Regions from separate parts of the Paenibacillus sp. FA6 genome, predicted to be linked through region 4. Evidence: riboswitches for the same ligand, from Rfam matches in the RefSeq annotation. Region 4 holds a riboswitch; each other region holds the start of a gene.
The links. A riboswitch is a leader RNA that binds a small molecule or an ion and turns the genes downstream of it on or off. The one in region 4 is predicted to bind thiamine pyrophosphate.

Region 1 (5,943 bases), 2.2 Mb from region 4:
GAATATGTGGGTAATTCGTGAGCAATTCTAAAAAGGCCTCTCTACGCAAAGTTAATAAGAGTGACGACTCCAACGCCCGAACGCTAGCCGTTCGCGGTATGTCTTTCAATAAGGAAATTTCTCCAAAATGGTCCCCGTCTGCCAGAGTAGCTACACGTTGATGCTCTGCCTTCATCGTTTTTTTCATAATTTCAAACTTACCGCGGATGATGATGTAAAACTTATCTCCACCCTCTCCCTCATGTACGATGGTGTCTCCTTCTTTGCAAGTCTCAGTGGAGAACAGCAACGAAATATCCTGCAACAGCGATAGAGAAAAGCCTTGGAAAAACTGAAATTTTGCCAGACGATTTACATCTATCGTTGCATGAAGTCCGTCCTTTGACAACATAAAGCCGTGCTGCTTCTCCCACATATGATAATAGAGTCCGCCTTGTTGTATAAGTTCATGATGCGTACCTGATTCAGTCACTTGCCCATCCTTGAATACATAAATATCATCTGCCTCCATAATCGATGACAGTCGGTGTGTAACCGAAATGATCGTTTTGTGAGCTTTAAGCTGCTTAATGGATTCATTGATATCCGCCTCCGCCGCTGGATCCAACGCAGAGGTAACCTCATCGAGTAATAGTATCCGTGGATGACGGAGAAGCGCTCGTGCAATGGAGATTCGCTGACGCTGTCCTCCCGTTAGGGAGGCTCCATCACTATGTATCATTGTATTGTAGCCTTCAGGCCAACTAACAATAGTTTCATGAATTTTAGCTAACTTAGCTGCTTCGATCATCTCTTCTTCTGTCGCATGAATGTTATCTAACAGAAGATTGTCCCTAATCGTTGTATGAAATAGAAATGTGTCTTGAGAGACAATACCGATCTGCTTCATTAGAGAATCTTCACTCACAAGTCGTAGATCAATATCATCGATGGATACAGTACCTTCCTTCGGGTCATAGAAACGAGATAACAGCTGTAACGCGGTGCTCTTGCCCGAGCCACTGGGCCCAACGAATGCCGTATACCTTCCAGCAGCAATGCTTAGGCTGACTTCCTTTAACTGATCGGTTCCTTCCGTATACCCAAAGGTCACGTTGTTCATCTGTATATTTCTCGTAAGAGAAGGAAGCTCAACAGGTACCATTGCCTCTGGCACGCTCGGTTGATGATGAAGTATTTCACCTATTCGCTTGAAGCTTATACTGGATTCAATAATATCCGGGATCATAAATGACAGGTTGACACCAGCTTGTCCTACACTCATAAATAAGGTAAAGAAAGCAATAAAGCTACCGATTGTCATCTCATCTTGAAAAATTAAATATCCTCCGAAGCCGATCATTGTACCATTTAATAGTAATAAGGTTGTTAAAGGTAGTCTTTCTAAGAGTGAATTCATAACATGCATCTTTAAGCCAAATGAAAATAACTGTCGAATTTGTTTCTCAGCGCGCTCTCGAAATCGCTCTTGCTGATGTAGAATTTTAATCGTTTGATATCCCTTGACTGTTTCATCAATTGTATTGGCAAAATGCTCTTGTGCTTCTTTATAGTTGATATTAGAGGCTTCCGCACGTCCCTGCAGTAGTTTGGGACCGACAATCATAAGTATCGATCCGAACAACATCATCAATGTGAGTTTCCACTCTATTGAGAATAATACGGTAAGACCTAACAGGAAACTTAGGCCTTCCTTCAGACTAAAGGGAACTGAGCTGTAAATAACATTTTCAATAGAGGACATATCAGAAGAAAAGCGAGTAACTAGATCACCCACTCGGTAGCGCTGATAGAAAGGAAAGGATTGCTTCTGCATGTGAGTAAACAATTGGATGCGAAGTTTCTGGACCACCTTACCGCTTAGTTTGGAGAGTGCATAATCCCCTCCCAGCCCAGCAACGATACTAAGCGCCCCCCCAATGACCAGAATACCTAGTATGATGAAAAAGGCTTGATAATCCTTGGGGGTAAAAGCTAAGTCTACCAAATACTTAAGACTCAATGGTGACGCTACCGCATAGGCAACTTCAATCAATAAGCCGAATAAAAAGATGCCGCACAGCAACTTATATTGTATAAAATGACGAACAACCATTTGTAGAAAACCCAATCCTATCGCCTACCTTTCAGTAGTCCTAGATTACAACAGGTTGGTATAGACTGTAAATCAACTTTGTAGAACTCTGCCTTGAGGCGAACCAATATCCCATACTTTACAGCATTTTCTACTAGACTGCAGTATCGAAAGAGGGGGATGAACATAAATAAAGGCGACTTTCCATTAAAAACTGAATGGAAGTCACCTTTGTCAAATTAAATTCAACTTAACAAATTAAATTCATAAGTTTTTTACTGGGCTCTTCGGATGTTGGGGGTCTTTCTCGTTTAGGAAATCCACTTTCTTTGCTTTCCGTCCTTATCCGTATACAGAATATCTGCAAGTTGAATATCAAGGATGACATAATTAGGATCCCTTGGTCCGTCAAACCACTCCTTCAAATCATCATTCCAACATCTTTCCTTCAAATTGTCATCCGTGCAGATTGAACAGGTCCCTTCCATAACGACAACCTCTTTAGTACCTCCAATTTCATACCCAATGAGCAATGATACATTTGGATTATTCTTCAACTCCTCTACCTTATGTGTTCTCCGATCGCTTACCAAATGAATGCTCAATCCTTCATTATACAACATCATATATCTCTGCTTCGGCTTATTACCTTCAATAGTCGCCAGAGAACAAATCTTATTGTGGTCTAAAATTTTCGTTATATCCTGCTCTATTATCTTGTTGTCCATTATGGATCGTGTTCCCCTTCCTCATGTTGAATGTACTTAAAGCATATGATTTATTGTACCCATCCAAGTAGAAACGGATTCGCCGTCCTTTTTTAAGGAGCTTATGCTTCCGATGCTAGCGATACTCCGTATCACTTTAAGGCACCCGTTTCAGCGGAAATATAAGGATTAGAGTATCAAGAATCAATTTCATAATTACGCAAATCGATTTAGATGCATCGGCGATTATGAAATTGATTCAAGTGAAACTTATACTTTCTTATATTTTAAAAGAATACGAATCAGCCTCTAAACAATTCCTAGCTGGACACCCCTAGCCCAGTCGATTATAATGACGTAGAACGCCTTAACTACATAAGTACCAGGGGTGCTGGAATTGGCCGGCTGAGATTGTGTCCCACAAGACACTGACCCTTATACCTGATCTGGATAATGCCAGCGTAGGAACGTATCCGATATGGTTACATTCATATCTTTCTTGCGCCCACATGCGTCCCGATTACGGGGCGCTTTTTTGTCGAATACTAATAGGACATGGAACAATAAGTCCAACAGAGGAGAGAGCAGAATGAGAAAGAAAAGAACATTGTCGATACTTTTAACATGCCTACTATTACTCGTAATAGCGGGTTGTGGGGGAACTAAGAATGAACAGAATGCACAGACTAGTAAGAAACTACAAGACGTCAAGATTGTCTTGGACTGGACTCCTAATACCAATCATACGGGACTATATGTAGCGAAAGATCAAGGATATTATGAAGATGAAGGTCTGAATGTTGAGATAGTCCAACCAGGTGCTGGTGGAGCCGATACGATGGTCGCTTCAGGGGCGGTGCCTTTTGGTATAAGCTATCAAGAGAGTGTGACACTAGCAAGAACACAGGACGTCCCGCTCGTCTCTATTGCCGCAGTTATTCAACATAATACGTCCGGTTTCGCGGCACCTGCTGACCGCAACATTAAATCACCTAAGGACTTTGAAGGTAAAAGTTATGGAGGTTGGGGTTCTCCTGTAGAAGAAGCCATCATGGGCTCTATCATGGAGAACGAAAAGGCAGATGTTAAGAATGTTAAGATGATCAATATGGGCGATGCCGATTTCTTCACCGCGGTTAAGCGTGATATCGATTTCGCATGGATCTTCTATGCATGGACGGGTATTGAAGCAGAGCTTCGCAATGATCCAATCGACATGTTATATGTTAAAGATTATGCTGTAGAACTAGACTACTACACACCTGTCATTGTAACGAACGAGAAGCAGATCAAGGATGATCCTGAGCTAGTCAAAGCTTTCCTCAAAGCAACAGCCAAAGGCTATCAGCTAGCCATTGACAAACCAGAAGAGGCTGCTGATATACTTAGTAAAGCAGTCCCTGAGTTAGACAAAGATCTTGTTCTCGCAAGTCAGAAATGGCTTAGCCCACGTTACACAGATGATGCCCCTCGTTGGGGTGAACAAAAGGTAGAAGTATGGCAGGGCTATACAGATTGGATGCTAAGCCATAACCTTCTGGATAAACAGATTGAAATTGGAAAGGCATATACTAATGAGTATTTGCCACAGTTACCATAAGCAAACATTATCTCCAAATTCGAAAGGATTGAACATATAATATGGCAAACACATTATTGAGCATTCAAGTTATTCCAAAGACACCTGGAAATGAAGATTCCATTCCTTATGTAGATCGCGCAATTGAGGTCATCCAACAATCCGGAGTGAAACATGAGGTTCATCCTCTAGAGACCACAATGGAAGGCGAACTTAGCGAGTTATTAGACATTGTGAAGGATATGCATAAGGCTCTTGTCGAAGCAGGGAGTCCAAGTGTCATTTCTCAGATCAAGATCGCTCACAATCCACAAGGGATCAGCATGGATAAGTTAACAGAGAAATATCGTCCATGAGATTGTGGTGGAACAAAATCTGGCCGCCCTTCGTGGCGGTCTTCTTCTTATTGATGATATGGCAGCTATGTACGTCTTTCTTCGAGATTGAGAAATGGATTCTCCCCTCTCCAACTGATATTGTTCGTGAAGCTTCCGCTCAATCGGGCGGATTGTGGAAACATACTTTAGCAACAGCGAGGTTAACCGGTGTTGGGTTCCTCATCGGTAGCTCAATAGGTCTGTCTATCGCCATTGTATTGCATATGATTCCTTTTCTTAAGTCGGCCTTATATCCTCTACTGATTCTCAGTCAGAATGTACCGACCATCGCGCTTGCTCCACTACTGATGATCTGGTTCGGCTTCGGTCTTCTTCCCAAATTCATCGTCATTACGCTGGTCTGCTTCTTCCCAGTAGCTATTGCCATGATGGGCGGGCTGAGGCAAACGGATCCAACCATGCTTAGCTATATGCGTATGATTGGAGCAAGTAAGAGGCAAATCTTCTTTAAATTAGAGCTTCCACACTCGCTCCCAGCTCTGTTCTCAGGAATTAAGATCGCAGCGACGTATAGTGTGATGGGTGCAGTCATTGCAGAATGGATCGGTTCCGATAAGGGTATCGGTTATTATATGATGCTACAAAAAGCTAGCTATCGTACGGACCGCATGTTTGTTGCAATCTCCATCATTATTGTTCTTAGCCTCATGATGTTTGCTATTATAGGTCTGCTAGAGAAGTGGTTAGTACGCTGGAAGCCACGTCAAGAACACAAATAAGCCTACCATTACTAACTTATGAAGGACGTGTTTCTCATGTTGGAATCCTATATACCGAAAGACAATATCCTAAGTGGTAACGTCCATTCAGCATCACAAGCCTTAAAAGTCACTGATATTAACAAAAGCTTCGGTAAACAAGGCCAAGATTTATCTGTGCTGAATGGTGTTTCCCTTACCGTAGAACAAGGAGAATTCGTCTCTCTCGTCGGTCCTTCAGGATGCGGTAAAAGTACGCTATTTCATATTATTGGAGGATTAGTACAACCCGATTCTGGCGAAGTATGGATGAATGGACGCGAAGTCACGGGAGAACGAGGCCATATTAGCTTCATGCCACAACAACCCGCTCTATTTCCTTGGCGAACCATTGAAGATAATGTCATTCTTGCACAAGAAATAAAGGGTACATCCAAGAAAGACGCACGTAAGGAAGCTCGAGAGTGGATTGCTAAGGTGGGTCTCT
Region 2 (5,943 bases), 1.2 Mb from region 4:
CAACTAAATATTGTCATGCAGAATGCTATTCTCACGATTGCATATTTCATTGTATCCTTCGGATTGCTGAATTGGCTTGGAAGCTGGAAATTTGCCGGTGCGCTGGTAGGCTGGTTCTCCAGCACAGTGCGTGAAGGGAAATATACAGAAGCGGTGATGATCGACTCCAACGGACTGCGGCTAACATCGATCTTCCAGTATGCCAATACATATGCAGCCTTCCTGATGGCTTTTCTATTCGTGGCCCTGTTCGCGCTAGTGCGCTCTCAGAAATGGTATAGCCAGTTGATGCATGGGTTCATGTTAGTTCCGATTATTGTATCTATTCTGCTGACGCTTTCGCGCGGAGGGCTAGTCATGCTACCAGTTGTATTCATTTTGCTACTCCTATTCCTAAAGCCTGTACAACAGATATTATGGATCGTACAGCTCGGAATCGCTGGTGTTGTCTCGTTATTAATATCAGCACCTGTGACCGAATTGGGCCTTGAACTGAACACCACTTACACATCATCCGCAGCATGGATGGGCTGGGGATATTTACTTGGAGGCTCTGTGATTGTTGCTGTACTTGGCTGGGTCATCCAGCGTTTTGCGACACCATGGCTGCACAAGAAGCTGGGTCAGCTTGCGTCAGGCAAGCTAACTGGACTATGGATTCCACTTGGCTCGGTAGCGCTGGTCGGCGTGATAGCTTTCCTGTTTATCGGAACAAGCATGAGAAACATATTGCCTGCGAACATGGGAACACGTCTGGAGAACATTAACTTCCAACAGCATAGCGTGTTGGAGCGGATTACTTTTTATAAGGATGCATTAAAAGTCGTTAAAGATTATCCGATCCTTGGTGCCGGAGGAGGAGGTTGGGCCTCACTGTATGAGCAATATCAGAACAACCCATATACTAGCCGGCAGGTACATAACTTCTTCTTACAATACTTGATTGAAGTAGGGATTCTAGGATTTATCGTGTTTATGAGTTTTATCCTTTTTATTTTTTATAAATATATTCGTGGATATGTAAAAAGAGATAAGGATGATTTCGATAATGGATTCTTTTATCTGATTATAGCCTTGTCGATTCTGGTTCATAGCTTACTGGACTTCAATATGAGCTATGCCTTCATGGGAATACTTGTCTTTATCGGTCTGGCTGGGATGACGGTGGTCATGGATAGTAAGCCACTGAGTTGGAACTGGAATAAGACGTGGCTACGCCTTGGATATTTCTCTGTAGTAGGAATCGGCACTGTCTCTCTGGTGTTCATCTTGATCGGCTATATCGGGTCGAGTAATGCCGCTGTGAAAGCCAAGAACCTGTTTGGTATCAGTGAGTCCTACGAAGAGCTGAAGGTACCGTTGGTTAAAGCTTTGGATAAGCGTCCGAGCCACCCGGAGTCGGCGATGTACCTATCCTCGATTAATCAGCAGGTGTTTAACCAGACTCAAGACGAGCAGTTCCTTGAAGAGTCCTTTCATGTGCTGACACGCGCCCTCAAGGACGAGCCTTACAACAAGCAATTACTGACGCAGTTAGCAGCTTACTACGATCTTAAAGGGCAAAGCGACCTTGCTCACGCGGTCTACCGTGACAATGCCAATAAGTTCATCTGGGATATTGAATGGTATGATATATTGATTAGACGCTCACTTGCGATGGGAGACCAGGCACATACCCTCAAGGATGATGTTCTGAAACAGGAGTATTTCAAGACAGGGCTCGAGACATACGAACAGGTTGTGGTCGGTGTGGAGTATTTGAAGACACTCCCTCCGGAGCAGATGCAGGGACGTCCGTTCTCCATCACTCCGACCATCGCTCTGAATACGGGTAAAATACAGCTGATGTTAGGAGAGCCTGTGGTGGCCGCGGTTACCCTAAAGCTTGGTTTCAATGAGAATTACACAGATATCATAAACAGCGAAGACCTCTGGGAGATGGAGTGGTACAGCGCTCTCATCAGTCGCTCTTATGATCTGGGGCAGGTGGCTCACACACAGCAAGACAGTGTTAACAAGCAAGCGAATTTCAATATCGGGCTTGAGGCCTACAGGCATGTACTGGCGGATTTGGAATATTTGAAGACTCTGTCTTCTCAAGAACTGCAAGGAAGGTCGCTTACGGTTGCTCCGGCTGTAGCACTGAATACAGGAAAAATACAATTTATGTCTGAAAAATTGGAAGCAGCTATAGCTACGCTACAGATTGGTTTGAGCGAAGATTATACCAATGCAACTAACCGTGAAATTGCTCGTTGGTATTTGGCTGCACTAAAGAAGAATAACAGTGTCCCAGATCAGGTCGTTTATGACCTTCTGATTGCGGCTGATCCTACGGAATCCGCACAGATTGATGAAATCGCAGATTTACAGCTTGAATTTTAACAACAGTGATGATTTGGGAGGTAACTCCGCTTTTGTAAGGATATAGATAGTTATTTGGGAATTACTATTGCTTTATCTGGTTACTTCGTTATACTTTAACTAACAATTACATCGTAACGGGAGCTTGGTATGCCAGGCTGAGAGGATAGTGATCAACTATCGACCGTCAAACCTGATCTGGGTAATGCCAGCGGAGGAAATGGAGTTCTATTTGTCTATTTAAGACTGCCTCTTTCTCAGAGGCAGTCTTTTTCTAAATATAAGGGAGTATAAGTATCACTTGATACTCTATTTCTTATATTTCGGTAGAGACGGAGACCTTAAGGCGATACGAAGTATCGCTGGTATCGGAAACATAAGCTCCTTGAAAAGGGACGGCTTATCCGTTTCTATTTGTTGAATAGAATTTGCTCCGCTTGATCAAATCATCTTACTTATAGGAGGAAATGAAATGACAAGCGAAATGAAGAAAGAATCTGTTAATCTATCAGCTTTTCCAGGAAGTAAAAAAGTGTATGTAACGGGGTCTCGTCCAGACATTCGCGTTCCAATGCGCGAAATTACACTTAGCAACACTTCGGGTATATCTGGAATAGAGGAGAATGCACCTGTTCGGGTCTATGATACTAGTGGTTCTTATACCGACAGCGAAGTGCATACCGATATTCGTGTTGGATTGCATCCCAATCGTTTATCGTGGATTAAAGAACGTGGAGATTCTGAATCTTATGTAGGGCGAACAATCAAGCCAGAAGATAACGGTAATGTGAAAGAAGCCTCACGAGAAGAGGTGTTTCCAGCTTTGCAGAGGGATCCCTTACGAGCTAGAAAAGGAAGAAATGTAAGCCAAATGCATTATGCTCGTAAAGGCGTGATTACAGCAGAGATGGAATATATTGCGATTCGAGAAAACGTAACACCGGAATTTGTCAGAGATGAAGTAGCTCTCGGTCGTGCAATCATTCCTGCGAACATTAATCATCCTGAAAGTGAACCTATGATTATTGGACGGAATTTCTTAGTGAAGATTAATGCCAATATTGGAAACTCAGCTGTGTCATCCTCCATAGATGAAGAGGTTGAGAAGATGAGATGGGCTACACGTTGGGGTGCGGATAATATTATGGATTTATCTACCGGCAACAATATTCATACAACGAGAGAATGGATTATTCGTAATTCCCCCGTTCCAATAGGTACTGTACCCATCTATCAAGCTTTAGAGAAGGTAAAGGGCAAAGCAGAGGATTTAACATGGGAAGTGTATCGAGATACACTCATTGAGCAGGCAGAGCAGGGTGTGGATTATTTCACTATCCATGCAGGAGTCTTGCTTCGATACATCCCACTGACTGCCAATCGAATGACTGGAATTGTATCACGTGGTGGCTCCATTATGGCAGCGTGGTGTCTTGCTCATCACCAAGAGAACTTTCTCTATACGCATTTCGAAGATATCTGTGAAATCATGAAAATGTATGACGTTTCCTTCTCCTTAGGAGATGGTTTACGTCCAGGTTCTATCGCCGATGCGAATGATGAAGCGCAATTTGCAGAACTGGAAACGTTGGGTGAATTGACGAAGATTGCCTGGAAACATGATGTTCAGGTGATGGTTGAGGGCCCAGGACATGTACCGATGCATTTAATCAAGGAGAATATGGATAAGCAACTTGAAATCTGTAACGAAGCGCCCTTTTATACATTGGGCCCTCTTACGACGGATATTGCACCAGGATATGATCATATCACTTCAGCGATAGGAGCAGCGATGATCGGTTGGTTTGGTACGGCCATGCTTTGCTATGTTACTCCTAAAGAACATTTAGGATTACCGAACAAGAATGATGTGCGGGAAGGGGTTATAACTTATAAAATAGCTGCCCATGCCGCTGATTTAGCTAAAGGGCATAAGGGAGCACAGGACCGTGATAATGCACTGTCCAAAGCCCGGTTCGAATTCCGTTGGCGTGATCAGTTCCACCTGTCGCTCGATCCTGAGAGAGCGCTGGAGTATCATGATGAGACGCTACCTGCGGAAGGAGCTAAGACGGCACATTTCTGTTCCATGTGTGGACCCAAGTTCTGTAGCATGCGGATTTCTCATGATATTCGGGATTCAACTAGACAGAAGGAACAAGAGGAACAGGATTCCATAAGAAATGGTCTGTTGAATAAAGCGAACGAATTTAAAGAGGGTGGAAGCGTCATTTATAAATGAGACTATTCAGATTATTCACTCTTATTCCGACATAAGAATAGGCAGGTTACTGTAGAAGAGGAGGGATAGGATGACAGAAACTAGGTTTGGAATAAAAAGACGGGTAAAGCAGCTGAAATGGATAGTTTATCTATCCTTACTTGTCATCTTGGGGATCGTAGGAACAGGTACAGCCATTAAGGCCGAATCGCTCACCTATGTGGATGTCCCAGAATCGCATTGGGCTTACGAAATGGTGAAATGGTCACAAAGCAATGGAATTAGTAATGGGTATGATGATGGGACATTCCGTCCTTCTCAAATCGTTACGGAAACAGAATTTCTAGTCATGGTCCTACGGGCATATCCACAGGTGGCAATCAGGGATTCAGTTCCGCATACTTCATGGTATGAACCGTATTATGACGTAGCCAAAGGACTCGAATGGCCGATATCTGGAGAGGTTAATCAGAACATGAAACGGGGACAAGTCGCTGAGTTGTTTGCAGCCGTTATGGGGCAACCCCTCTCCCAGAAGAAATCTATCCAGCTTCTACTAGATAAGGGCATTGCTCAAGGGAAGCAAGGAGGAAGTTCGCTGGAAAGTTTCGCCCCAAATGATGTCCTGTCAAGGGCAGAAGCGCAGACGTTCATTTACAGGCTGAAACAGGTTCACCCGACGTTGAAGGATTCAGAGATTCAGAGTACTGGTCTCAGTTTGAATGGCATTAGCCTCGGAGATACTGAGACCAGAGTGATTACAAAGCTGGGCCAACCCAAGCGAAAAGATGCCACAGAAACAAATATGATCTGGTACATCTATAATCAGGATTATTCGAAGTATGCTCAGATAGGCGTTCAAGATGGGAAGGTCATTGCGCTTTATTCCAATGCAGATGGCTGGTCTATAGATACTAAGATGGGCCTAAATAACTTGGAAGCAGAAGCGAAGAAGTTATGGGGAGATACAGTTAGTGTTGACTCAAAAGGTCGATGGAAGAGTTATGAAGCTACTAACTATGAAGTCACCTTATTTATGGACACGTTGGGAAATGGGAAGTCTGAGAGTTTACTAGTAAATACAACTAAGATGAATTCCTCTGCGCAAGACAAGCGCTCTTCAACTGGTGAAGTTCTTACGGCATTTGAAAGGCAGATATTTGATCTAACGAATGTTGTACGTATACGAAAAGGGCTGAATGCTCTAGAATGGAATAACACTGCGGCGAATGCAGCCAGAAAACACAGCCAAGACATGGCGTTACGGAACTATTTCAGCCATGACAGTCCAGATGGGAAATCGACTGGAGATCGCCTTGCGGCAAGTGGAGCGGGAAAATACCGCGCATACGGAGAGA
Region 3 (5,943 bases), 590 kb from region 4:
ATATCGTTTCTTGTTTATAGCATTAGTAGCTGGTGGAGCATTTATTAAGCTTGATGCCATATGGATTATTGCAGATATTATGAATGCATTGATGGCATTCCCTAACTTGATTGCACTACTAGGTCTATCGGGTGTTGTAGTATCTGAGACACGTGTGTATATGGAGGCAATGGGTAAGAAGAAACAGAAGGAATGAAGTTGAACTTGTCGAATGGTATGTAGTGGACTCCCTACCTTATTAGAGATGGGATATAATAGAGTAATGTAAGCTCATCATATATCATAAACGACATAAAGGAGACTATTCAACTATGCATACACACGCTAGTCTTTTGGAACAAATGCAACAAATGAGAATTAACCAACAAGGTGTCGTACTTGTACACTCGTCCATGAAAAGCTTAGGTGAAGTAGAAGGTGGGGCTGATACGGTCATCAACATGTTGTCAGAATTTATGGAAGACGGACTACTAGTTTTCCCTACTCATACATGGGCTAATATCAACGCGAGCAATCCTGTATATTATGTGGAAGAATCACCTTCTTGTATTGGTATCCTTCCTGAAATATTCCGTAAGCGACCGGGTGTCGTACGGTCTTGGCATCCCACACATTCCGTGGCGGCCCTAGGAGAGGGAGCGGAATCATTCACTACGGGTGATGAAGTGTTTGATACACCATGTGCTAGAGGTTCAGCATGGGGCAAATTGTTGGATCGACAAGCGACCATACTACTTGTTGGGGTAGATTTGCGCAGGAATACTTTCATGCATGGGGTAGAGGAATGGGTTGATATTCCAGGTAGAATGACCGATGATCCTGAACCGTTGCAAACCGTCTTGGCTGATGGAACCGTGATTGAAGTACCATCCCGTAGGCATTGTGGACAGTCATGGTCAGAGTATTTCTGGAAGGTTGAGGACGTGATGGTGAAGCATGGTGCGATGTATTTAGGACAATTGGGTGATGCGGTTGTACGTGTATGTGACACGGTCAAGATGACCGAGGTTCTTACAGAAATGCTGCGTGAGTATCCCGATTTATTCTCGGACAATGAACCATTAAACGAGCATATGCAGCAGTTATTTGGATAAGTTAGTGAAGAATAGAATAGTATACGTATTCCTATTCTTTATAGTAATGACTTTAGGAATTTGTTCGAGGGCATTTTCAGATGTATTACCCTTGTTTGTATCACGACATTTCGGAGATGCTTTGTGGGCAAGTATGATTTATTTCGGTTGTCGGATATTGTTCGTACAGCAAAAATTGCTTATCTCTGTTTATTTAAGTTTAATATTTAGCTTTACGATTGAATTCAGCCAGTTGTATCAGGCGGATTGGATTATTGGAATACGATCAACACTATTGGGAGCATTAATATTAGGAAAAGGTTTCTTAGTCATTGATTTAATCCGATATGTGGTAGGGATTACTTGTTCTTGTATTATGGATTATTACTTGTTTAACCGAGGAGGAAGAAGATGAGTAACCTGAAATGGTTAGAAGGTTGGTATGAGAATCATTGTGATGATGAGTGGGAGCAGACTCATATTTTGAAGATTGAATCGATAGACACTCCCGGATGGAGATTAACGGTACCTTTACTTGAGACTGAATTAGAGGGGAAAACGTTAGATGAAATTATCATTGATCGGAATGATCATGATTGGGTGAGATGTTGGATCAAAGATGGATATTTCGAAGGTGCAGGTGGATTGAGAAATTTAGAAGAGATGATACAGATCTTTAAGGAATGGGCGGAAAGCTAGCAGAGAGATACCGTAGTAGGGAGTTGATTTTAAATGATACTTCTTGACTCATTTATAACCATAGAATCTTTCATGTGGTTGTTTCTAGCGGTTTTTATGATCCATGACTTTGAAGAAATCATATTTGTGGAGTCCTGGATGAAGAGGAATTATGCTACAATCGACAAGATCATACCAAAGGTTGCGCGGAAACTAGTTAAGAACATGTCAGAAGTGAAATCATCTCAGTTCGCGGTAGCGGTATTCATGGAGTTCATTGTTTTTATACCCATTACCTATCTGGCTGTGGAGCAACATCATTATGTTCTATTCATAGGCTGTAATGCCTTGATGTTTGTACATGTGTTTACTCATCTAGCACAATCCTTATATTTGAAATTGTACACCCCAGGGGTATTAACAGCACTAATTGTGATTTTGCCATACTCAGGATATTTGTTTTATAGATTAATAATCGAAGACATTGTTACTCTAAAAGAAATATTGTTATACGCTCCTTCAGGGTTAATCGTGCTCCCTTTAGTGTTACTAGGACATAAGGTAGGTAAGCTAGTGATACGCAATTAATAAATAAAAGTTATTCTATTATTCCAATATTTGTGTTAGTATGTATCCAATTGAATACGTTAGATCACTAGGGGTGCTATTTGGCTGAGACGGAATGTGTGATTCCAAACCCTTTGAACCTGATCTGGATTATACCAGCGTAGGGAAGTGAGCTTGAGCTTTGGTTAAGATCGTTTTGTATGCGTGTATACGTCTGCATTCTTTTGACTATAGTTATAGGCCACCTTCTATTGCAGAAGGTGGCCTATTTGGTGTTCTATCATATCCGAGATTCGACTTGAGGGAAAATAGGGAGGGAGTACAATGTCAGCGCGAGAATTACATGTGATCTCGAATGGTCAGTCTGAGCTGGAACGCTTTGCAAGGATAGCGGCACTTATTCATCCTTTTGTAACAGCATTTCATATAAGGGAGAACTCAAGTCATGCGGCCGACCTTTGGGCAGGGATATTGGCTTTAAGAACAGTTGGAGTACCTCTTAGTAAAGTGATCATAAACGACCGAGTTGATGTCGCTTATGCCGCTGGAACTGGGGGAGTCCAGTTAAGCTACCGTAGCCTAGAGGTGCAGGCAGTGAGGAGAGCTTTTTCTAGATTGCGAATAGGACGTTCTGTTCACGATGTTCAAGAGGCAGTGGAGATGAGTGAGCAAGGAGCTGATTATCTAGTGTACGGACATATCTTCCCAACAGCTTCTAAGCCAGGACAGCAAGCTAGAGGAACGAAGGCATTAGGGGAAGTTGTGAAAAGAGTCCCTATTCCAGTTATCGCGATCGGGGGCATTAAGCCCGACCATGTGCAGCAGATTGTCGCAACTGGAGCAGCAGGAATTGCAATACTATCGGGAATTACCGCAGCAGATGATCCATTAAGGTCGGTGAAGGACTACCGAGAGGCATTAGATAGTTTAGAGGAAGTTCAAAAAGTCAACTTTTTGAACACGGAATTAAAGTTTATACCCAAAAACCTTTAGGAGGTCAATGACCAGAATGAAGCAATTAGATGCCATTATTATAGGTGGGGGAGTGATTGGAAGTTCGATTGCTTACCATATGTCCGCAAGAGGCATGAATGTGATTCTCTTGGAGCGTGATCGTCTGGGAAGTCAAGCTTCGAATGCGGCAGCGGGAATGCTTGCGGCACAAGCTGAAATGACCGAAGTTGGACCGATGTTCGATTTGGCGCGGGCAAGTCGTGCGTTATTCCCAAAGCTCGCTACGGATCTAAGAGAGTTAACAGGGATAGATATTGGTCTAAAGCGTAAAGGTCTACTCCGTGTAGCAGTAACAGAAGCGGATGTGACCGAAATTCAACGTACATTAGCTTTTCAAAAGACAGTAGGGGAACAAGCTGAGTGGTTGTCATTGGAGCAAGTGAAGCAACGGGAGCCGGGCATTTCTTCAGATCTGCTTGGAGCAATGCTAGTTGAAGAAGATGGTCAAGTGGATGCGCCTGAGTTATGTCTCGCATTTGCCAAAGCAGCGGCAGCACTTGGAGCACAAATTAAGGAGTTTACTGAGGTGAAATCTCTTATTTATGCACATGGGCGTATGACTGGAGTGGTTACAAGTGAAGGAACAGTTCATGCTGATCAGGTCATCATTGCTTCAGGAACGTGGAGTGGGCCACTTCTTGAGCAGGCTGGATTGACATGCCCAATTTATCCGGTCAAAGGGGAATGTTTCTCTGTTCTAAGTCACACACCGTTGCTACAATCTACGATATTTAGCCATGGTTGTTATTTAGTTCCGAAGAAAGGCGGGCGACTCGTTGTTGGAGCAACTGCAACTGCACATAGCTATGATCGCAAGGTCACTTTGAAGGGAATATCCAAGTTATTAGAGTCAGCGAAGCAACTGTTACCGGGTATCGTCGAAACAGAGTGGGAGCGAGCTTGGAGTGGGCTACGTCCACAGACATTAGATGGCTTACCTTATTTGGGTGAACATCCGTCGCTGAAGGGACTATATGTGGCGGCAGGGCATTATCGTAATGGTATTCTACTTAGTCCAATGACTGGGAAGCTAGTTGCAGATTGGGCCGAAGGTAAGACGGAGAAGGTTCTTTCACTAGAAGCTTTTCGGGTAGATCGGCATCAGAATGTTCCTAATGAAAGGGCAGGTGTCCTATTATGAAGTTACAAATTAATGGTGAACAGGTTGAAGTATCAAATAACTGCAAGACGGTCGTCGATTTACTTGTATATTTCGGGCTAGAGAGCAAAGTTGTTATTGTTGAGTGGAACCAGCATATTTTGGAGAAATCAGATCATGAGACAACATGCTTGACGGATGGAGACCGAATTGAGATTGTACATTTTGTAGGGGGTGGCTAATTTGTTGAAGATAGGAACACATGAATTTAGTTCAAGATTGTTATTAGGAACAGGGAAATTCCCAAGCTTTGAGATTCAAAAGGAAGCCGTTGATGTATCTGAGACAGAAATCTTAACGTTTGCGGTTAGACGGATGAACATATTTGAGGCGACTCAGCCTAATTTTCTGGAAATGCTAGATGTTAGTAGATATACATTACTCCCGAATACAGCAGGTGCTTCAACGGCAGAAGAAGCTGTTCGCATCGCTAAATTAGCGAGAGCATCTGGGCTGTGCGATATGATTAAAGTCGAAGTGATTGGTGATTGGAAGACGCTGTTGCCAGATCCACTGGAGACGTTAAAAGCTTCTGAAATGCTTCTAGAGGAAGGGTTTATCGTTCTTCCCTATACATCTGATGATGTGTTGTTGGCCAAGAGATTACAGGAACTGGGTGTTCATGCCATCATGCCAGGTGCGTCCCCGATTGGTTCGGGTCAGGGTATTATTAATCCATTGAATCTTAGTTTTATTATCGAGCAAGCAACGGTACCCATCATTGTAGATGCAGGCATAGGTAGTCCTGCTGATGCGGCTTTCGCTATGGAGCTTGGAGCCGATGCCGTATTGCTGAATTCCGCTGTTTCAGGGGCGCAGAATCCCGTGAAGATGGCTTTAGCAATGAAGCTCGCGATTGAAGCGGGGAGATTAGGATTTGAAGCGGGTCGAATTCCGAAGAAGCGCTATGCTTCTGCTAGTAGTCCGATGGAAGGATGGATTAGCACTTGAATGAGCGATATTCACGACAGAAGTTATTTACACCCATAGGAGAAGCGGGACAGCTTAAGCTTGGAACGATGCATGTCCTTATTATCGGCGCAGGGGCATTAGGTACAGGAAATGCTGAGGCACTTGCAAGAGCAGGTGTGGGCAAGTTAACGATTGTGGATCGAGATTATGTAGAGTGGAGTAACCTGCAGCGCCAACAACTATACTGTGAAGCGGATGCAGAGTTACGCATACCGAAGGCTATTGCAGCAAAGAAAAGACTCATGGAGATTAATTCCACGGTGGAAGTGAGCGCATATGTGATGGATGTAACGACAAGCGAGATCGAAGATATGGTCTCGGGTGTCGATCTGATCATTGACGCGACAGATAACTTCGATACTCGGTTGCTAATGAACGATGTTTCTCAAAAGGTCCGAGTACCTTGGATTTATGGGGCATGCGTTGGTAGTTATGGGATCACATACACCATTATTCCAGGGGATACTCCTTGCCTGAACT
Region 4 (5,943 bases):
TGTAGGGACTCCAGAATACCTTGTATTTGTAATTTTCCCTTGGCTTGTACTGCTATCTGTTCTGAAAATGGAATCCTTCACTTTAGAAATATCCGAATTATCAAGTGTCATGTTAACCGCGTATGCAGTTCCGCCATTTTGACGAACTAGTTTCCCAATATCGTTAGCTTTAAAGTTCTTAATATTAATGGTACCTGCAGCATTCATTTGAAACACTTTATCATATGCTTTATATGCTCCACCACCCGTAATATTAACCGTACCTGAAGACTTGAGTGTTAAAGCATCCTCCCCAACATCCAGCCAAGTCACATTTGTAATGGTAGCGTTTCCATAACAATGAACTCCATCAGCCCCAGGAGCGCCGATGATAACATTCTTCATCGTTGCGCCCGCTTCTAATTTGAAAATCGGTTTTTGATTTTCAGCTTGGCTGCCATCTCCGAGTGTACTTGCATTTGCAATATAAGTCTGACCCTGACCATCAAATGTTGTACCCGCGGCAACTATAATCGTCGTACTGACAGTAATTGGCGATGCTGCTTTAACTTCTGGTTGAAACCCTACTAATGAAATCATTACTCCTGCAGCTAACACGATACTCAATATTTTTTTCATGATAACCATCCTTTACTATTTTTTGATACAAACGGATGTGCACCCCCGTCTACATCTGAGTTAAGACTAGCAGACAATCTAGGGTTCCGAAATAATCATTTTGTTATATATGGTTATAAAACTATTATATTACATGGATTAATTGATGTATTTGTATGCAACATAGCCATTATAAAAGCCGCAAGCATCATGCTTGCGACTTTTTCGTATTCCTAAGTGTTACTTCACTCTGAACTTTGACTCAACAGCTTTATTGAAATATTGGAAGGATCTTTCACGAACCAACCACCATCCCGATGAGTAACACTAATTCCCGCATTCTTTAATTGCACAATGACAGTATCAAGTTCATCCTGATTAGGAAGAACCCATGTGAAGTAATCTAATCCGACCGCATTTGCCGGTGCAGATGGTGCGCCCACTCCTGCCCATGTGTTTAAGCCAATATGATGATGATACCCTCCTGCAGATACGAATAATGCCATCGCACCATAATGAGCGGTAACGTCAAGCCCTAGAGTATTACAGTAAAATTCCTCCGCCTTCTGCAAATCTGATACATGGAAATGAACATGTCCAATAATCGTTCCTTCAGCTAAGCCATTCCACTCCTGCCCATCAGATATCGCAAGCAGCCCATCAACATCAACTGGATCCGTCGTCATCACATATTGTCCCTGTGCATCTCTCTTCCATGTTTCCCTTGGACGATCCGCATAAATCTCGATACCATTGCCGTCTGGATCACTAATATACAATGCTTCACTGACTAGATGATCTCCTTGGCCCGCATTAATGTTGTGCTTCATCAAGTTACGTAATGATAGTCCTAATGAAATGCGATCAGGTACTAGAATTGCGAAGTGATACAATCCAGCAACCGATCTTTCCGGTAAAACGACTGCATTCTCTATTTGTTCTAGAACCAACAACGGTTCTTTACCATCCACTGTCAACTCAGCCGTATTCTCTGTCAAATTCAAAACTCCTAAGCCAATAACCTCTTTATAAAATACTAAGGAACGTTCCAAATTGCTAATTTTCAATTTCACATATCCAATTTTTGTGCTTGGATGTATTTTCTTAACCATTGAGCATCTTCCTTTCAAAGTAAAATGATTTATATAAGTAATAGTAATAATTATTCTGTATGATAAATATATCATGATTTTTTTTCTTAGTCAATAGAGATGAGTCTATAAATACGAGTTCAAAAAGTCAGGTTTTCAACACCGAGAAGATTGGATGAAGCAAGGGAGAGAGGAGCGGAGCGTAGGCAGTACCTACGTGAGCACCGGAAAGACCGGTTGAATTCAATCTTCGATGTTGGATACGCCTCTTGGTATACTTCGTGATCAAAAGATGACTTTTTGAACATCCTCTATACATATTTGTAAATTGTGTTATATTGGATAGGTTATCAATTAAATAAGACCTTGTATTTCACTAGGGGAGTCTAATGACTGAGATGGAACTTGATGTTCCGGACCCTTGGAACCTGATCTGGATTATACCAGCGGAGGGAAGTGGAACGAAATCTTCAACTCATGCATATATTTGCTCACTTATTTGCCTGAATGAACTTTTTGGCCCACTCATTTCCTTTCGGAAATGGTTGGGTCTTTATTTGTTTACGGGAGGCGATTACCGCGATATTATCACTACAGAATTTAACTTACTCTTTTGCAAGTACATACGAATCCCCAATCATTCAGGAACTATCTATGGATGTTCATACGGGTGAATTCATTTCTGTTATAGGAGCTAGTGGTTCTGGTAAAAGCACTCTGTTTAAGCTGATTGCAGGACTGCTAGAGCCTATGGATGGAGAAATATATATACATGGCAAAAGGACATTGAATCGTCTAGGAACAGTGGCTTACATGCCCCAGAAGGACTTACTTCTGCCTTGGAGAACCGTTCTAGACAATTGTCTACTCCCATGGGAGCTTAATCGGAAACTTCATCGTGAACTAGATCAGCGTAATAAAGAGAAGATCACAGCAGATATTCAATTAACATTAGATCGTTTCGGTCTAGGGAAATACGCATATGCCTATCCAGATGAATTATCAGGTGGGATGCGACAACGTGTCGCTTTTCTCAGAACACTCGTAACAGGCCAAGATCTGATGTTATTAGATGAACCCTTTGGTGCCCTTGACGCAATGACCAAAAGAAAGATGCATCGTTGGTTACTAGATCTTTGGGATGATCTACATAAGACTGTCCTTTTCATTACACATGATTTGGAAGAAGCCATTTTATTAAGTGATCGCATCTACCTCATGTCCCATGACAGTCCTCAAGGTGTAGAAGAAATCATCGTTAATTTACCTAGACCAAGGCACTACGAGATGAACTATGACCCTCACTTTATACAATTGAGGCAGGACTTGGAGCGAAGATTACATGAGAAGACGCCTTTTTAAACGCTGGGCACATGATTATGGATGGTTTGCACTTCTTTTTACACTACTCCTAATAGCTTGGGAATCGGTGGTCTCTTTAGGATGGGTACCTTCCTTTATTATTCCCTCACCCACCTCGATTACCCGTGCATTATTTGAGAATGGGCATCTATTGATCAGTCGGCATTTAATCGCAACTTTAGAAGAGGTTGTCTTAGGTTTTATATTATCTGTTAGTGGGGGCATTATTCTTGCTATAAGTATGCATATTTCACGTCCACTTGAGAAAGCACTCTATCCGTTCATGATTATTAGTCAGACCATCCCCTTAATCGCGCTCTCTCCTATCTTCATCATGTGGTTCGGTTACACGATTTGGAGTAAAGTAGCGGTGGTCTTCCTAACTGCATTCTTCCCGATTGTAGTAAGCACCTATGACGGTCTAAAAAAGGGTGATCGCGAGTATGCAGAGTTACTCATGACGATGGGAGCCAACCGCTGGGAACTATTCTGCACCATTGAGATGCCTATGGCCTTACCTTCCTTCTTCTCGGGACTGAAACTCTCCATCGTATATTGTGTCGTTGGAGCTACGATTGGCGAATGGCTAGGAGGTACAAAGGGGCTAGGCTACTATAGTCGAAGAATGTCGAGCAATATGCATACGGATGAGATGTTTGCATCCATCTTGTTACTTTCTTTACTTGGGATTTCCTTATTTATGATGATCGTAATATTAGAGAACAAGTTTCTAAAGAGGAGAGGTTTATCGAAATGACTATAAATAAGAATATAAATATGGGTATGAAAAAAGTTATCCCCGTTCTACTGGCACTGGCACTCTTTTCCTTGACCGCTTGTGGCAATACGTCTAACTCGAATCAAGCAACTGACATGCCAACGGCAATCGTAGAGAATAAGCCTCAAAAGCTGAGCATTATGCTCGATTGGTATCCGAATGCCGTTCATTCTTTCCTGTATACAGCACAAGAAAATGGATACTTCGCGGAACAAGGGATTGAACTAGATATCCAAATGCCTGCCGATACCAATGATGCTTTGAAATTAGTAGCTGCTGGAAAGGTCGATCTAGCCCTAAGTTATCAACCACAATTACTTATGGCTCGCGGTGAGAATATTCCCGTTAAATCTATTGCTGCTATCGTGAGACATCCATTGAATCATCTTATGGTACCTACTAATGGAACGGTTCAATCTCCCAAAGACCTGGCTGGTTTAACCGTTGGATACTCTTCAATTCCTTTATATGAAGCTATGGTACATACCATGATTCGAAATGATGGGGGCGATCCTGAAGACGTTCATTTGGTTGATGTAGGCTATGATCTCATTCCGGCCATTGCTACTTCCAGTGTTGATGCCATTATGGGTGGATTCATCAATCATGAACAACTAATACTTGCTAAGCAAGGTCACGCTGTAGTCGCTTTGAATCCTACGGATTATGGTGTTCCGGATTATTATGAGCTTGTCCTTGTCGCTAGTGAGCAGGGATTGAAAGACAAGCAAGAGTTACTCGCGAAGTTTGTCACAGCCATTGCCCAAGGACAACAGTACGTACAACAGCATCCTGAGGAAGCACTATCCATACTTTTTGAACATGAAGATCAGACTTCACCGCTAGATAAAGAAATAGAAACGAAGAGCCTAGAGATTCTATTACCACTGATGGATGCGAAAGAACAGGCTTTCGGATATCAATCACCTGAATCATGGGAGAGCGTCAATCAATGGCTCATTTCTAACAATTTACTACCTGACACTATAAAAGCGGAAGATGCCTTCATCAATTTCTAATTCATCTTAAGGAGGAAGTTAATCATGACATTTCTACAAAAGGTACGTCAGCATAATCCACTTGTACACAACATCACCAACACGGTAGTTACCAACTTTACAGCCAATGGACTTCTCGCCCTAGGCGCTTCACCCTTTATGGCAGATGCTCATGAAGAAGTTGCCGATGTAGCGAAAATCGCTAATGCTGTCCTACTAAATATGGGTACTCTCAATACTCATATTGTAGACTCCATTCTCATGGCAGGTAAATCAGCTAATGAGAATAATGTTCCAGTCGTATTTGATCCTGTTGGTGCTGGAGCCACCTCCTATCGTACAACTATTGCCCAGAGGGTCTCTCAAGAGATTAAGCTAACCGTGCTTCGTGGAAACGTTGCAGAAGTAGCCCATGTGATTGGTGAGAACTGGTCCATTAAGGGTGTGGAGGCCGGAACTGGTGAAGGAAACGTAGTTCAACTCGCACAAAAGGCAGCTCATAAGCTAGGTTGTATTGTTGTGGTTACGGGAGCGGATGATGTTATCACAGACGGACATACCACATTCCTTGCTAGTAATGGTCACCCTATCATGACAAAAGTCACCGGTTCCGGATGTTTGCTCGGCTCCGTGATTGCTGCCTTTCTAGCTGTTAGTGAACAGCATTCGATTGAAGCTGTTACTGAAGCCGTTGCATTCTTTGGCGTAGCCGCAGAAATAGCTGCTGCTAAGACAGAAGCTCTAGGTCCTGGAAGCTTCCAAATTGAATTCCTGAATCAATTGGCGTTGGTGTCTCCGGAATCTTTTCAACAAAGATCAAGGATCCAAAGGCTTCAATAGATGTCTCAAGTATAGAAAGAACTACAAATCGGATTACCGGGAGGTTACCCATGAAGAGCATATATAAAGCTTTGACTATAGCCGGATCGGACAGCGGTGGTGGTGCTGGGATACAGGCAGATATGAAAACATTTCAAGAACTGAGTGTGTACGGAATGTCTGCCATCACAGCAGTGACAGCACAGAATACGTTGGGTGTTCAGGGGGTCTTCCCTATGAGTGCCGAAGCCCTTACGATGCAATTAGACTCGATCGGAAGTGATTTAGAACCGGACGC

Region 1: it holds a riboswitch for thiamine pyrophosphate, as region 4 does, so the genes downstream of both, ACP8HI_RS19775 (ABC transporter substrate-binding protein) here and ACP8HI_RS02285 (ABC transporter ATP-binding protein) in region 4, are expected to answer to the same signal.
Region 2: it holds a riboswitch for thiamine pyrophosphate, as region 4 does, so the genes downstream of both, thiC (phosphomethylpyrimidine synthase ThiC) here and ACP8HI_RS02285 (ABC transporter ATP-binding protein) in region 4, are expected to answer to the same signal.
Region 3: it holds a riboswitch for thiamine pyrophosphate, as region 4 does, so the genes downstream of both, ACP8HI_RS05020 (thiamine phosphate synthase) here and ACP8HI_RS02285 (ABC transporter ATP-binding protein) in region 4, are expected to answer to the same signal.

The regions. Positions count from the first base shown of each region.
Region 1 covers NZ_CP188820.1:4,305,175-4,311,117, forward strand. Annotated here, with positions in the region: gene ACP8HI_RS19765 (ABC transporter transmembrane domain-containing protein) at 1-2,110, opposite strand, end outside; gene ACP8HI_RS19770 (pyridoxamine 5'-phosphate oxidase family protein) at 2,386-2,802, opposite strand; TPP riboswitch at 3,156-3,266, shown strand; gene ACP8HI_RS19775 (ABC transporter substrate-binding protein) at 3,371-4,381, shown strand; gene ACP8HI_RS19780 (thiamine-binding protein) at 4,423-4,716, shown strand; gene ACP8HI_RS19785 (ABC transporter permease) at 4,713-5,477, shown strand; gene ACP8HI_RS19790 (ABC transporter ATP-binding protein) at 5,514-5,943, shown strand, end outside.
Region 2 covers NZ_CP188820.1:1,671,806-1,677,748, forward strand. Annotated here, with positions in the region: gene ACP8HI_RS07715 (O-antigen ligase family protein) at 1-2,385, shown strand, start outside; TPP riboswitch at 2,492-2,601, shown strand; gene thiC (phosphomethylpyrimidine synthase ThiC) at 2,849-4,606, shown strand; gene ACP8HI_RS07725 (CAP domain-containing protein) at 4,677-5,943, shown strand, end outside.
Region 3 covers NZ_CP188820.1:1,091,270-1,097,212, forward strand. Annotated here, with positions in the region: gene ACP8HI_RS04995 (alanine/glycine:cation symporter family protein) at 1-196, shown strand, start outside; gene ACP8HI_RS05000 (AAC(3) family N-acetyltransferase) at 312-1,094, shown strand; gene ACP8HI_RS05005 (DUF2809 domain-containing protein) at 1,141-1,488, shown strand; gene ACP8HI_RS05010 (immunity 53 family protein) at 1,485-1,772, shown strand; gene ACP8HI_RS05015 (HXXEE domain-containing protein) at 1,806-2,339, shown strand; TPP riboswitch at 2,399-2,502, shown strand; gene ACP8HI_RS05020 (thiamine phosphate synthase) at 2,643-3,311, shown strand; gene thiO (glycine oxidase ThiO) at 3,328-4,473, shown strand; gene thiS (sulfur carrier protein ThiS) at 4,470-4,673, shown strand; gene ACP8HI_RS05035 (thiazole synthase) at 4,675-5,442, shown strand; gene ACP8HI_RS05040 (thiazole biosynthesis adenylyltransferase ThiF) at 5,439-5,943, shown strand, end outside.
Region 4 covers NZ_CP188820.1:497,600-503,542, reverse strand. Annotated here, with positions in the region: gene ACP8HI_RS02295 (pectate lyase) at 1-618, opposite strand, end outside; gene ACP8HI_RS02290 (VOC family protein) at 843-1,709, opposite strand; TPP riboswitch at 2,057-2,160, shown strand; gene ACP8HI_RS02285 (ABC transporter ATP-binding protein) at 2,196-3,050, shown strand; gene ACP8HI_RS02280 (ABC transporter permease) at 3,031-3,807, shown strand; gene ACP8HI_RS02275 (ABC transporter substrate-binding protein) at 3,804-4,847, shown strand; gene thiM (hydroxyethylthiazole kinase) at 4,872-5,666, shown strand; gene thiD (bifunctional hydroxymethylpyrimidine kinase/phosphomethylpyrimidine kinase) at 5,717-5,943, shown strand, end outside.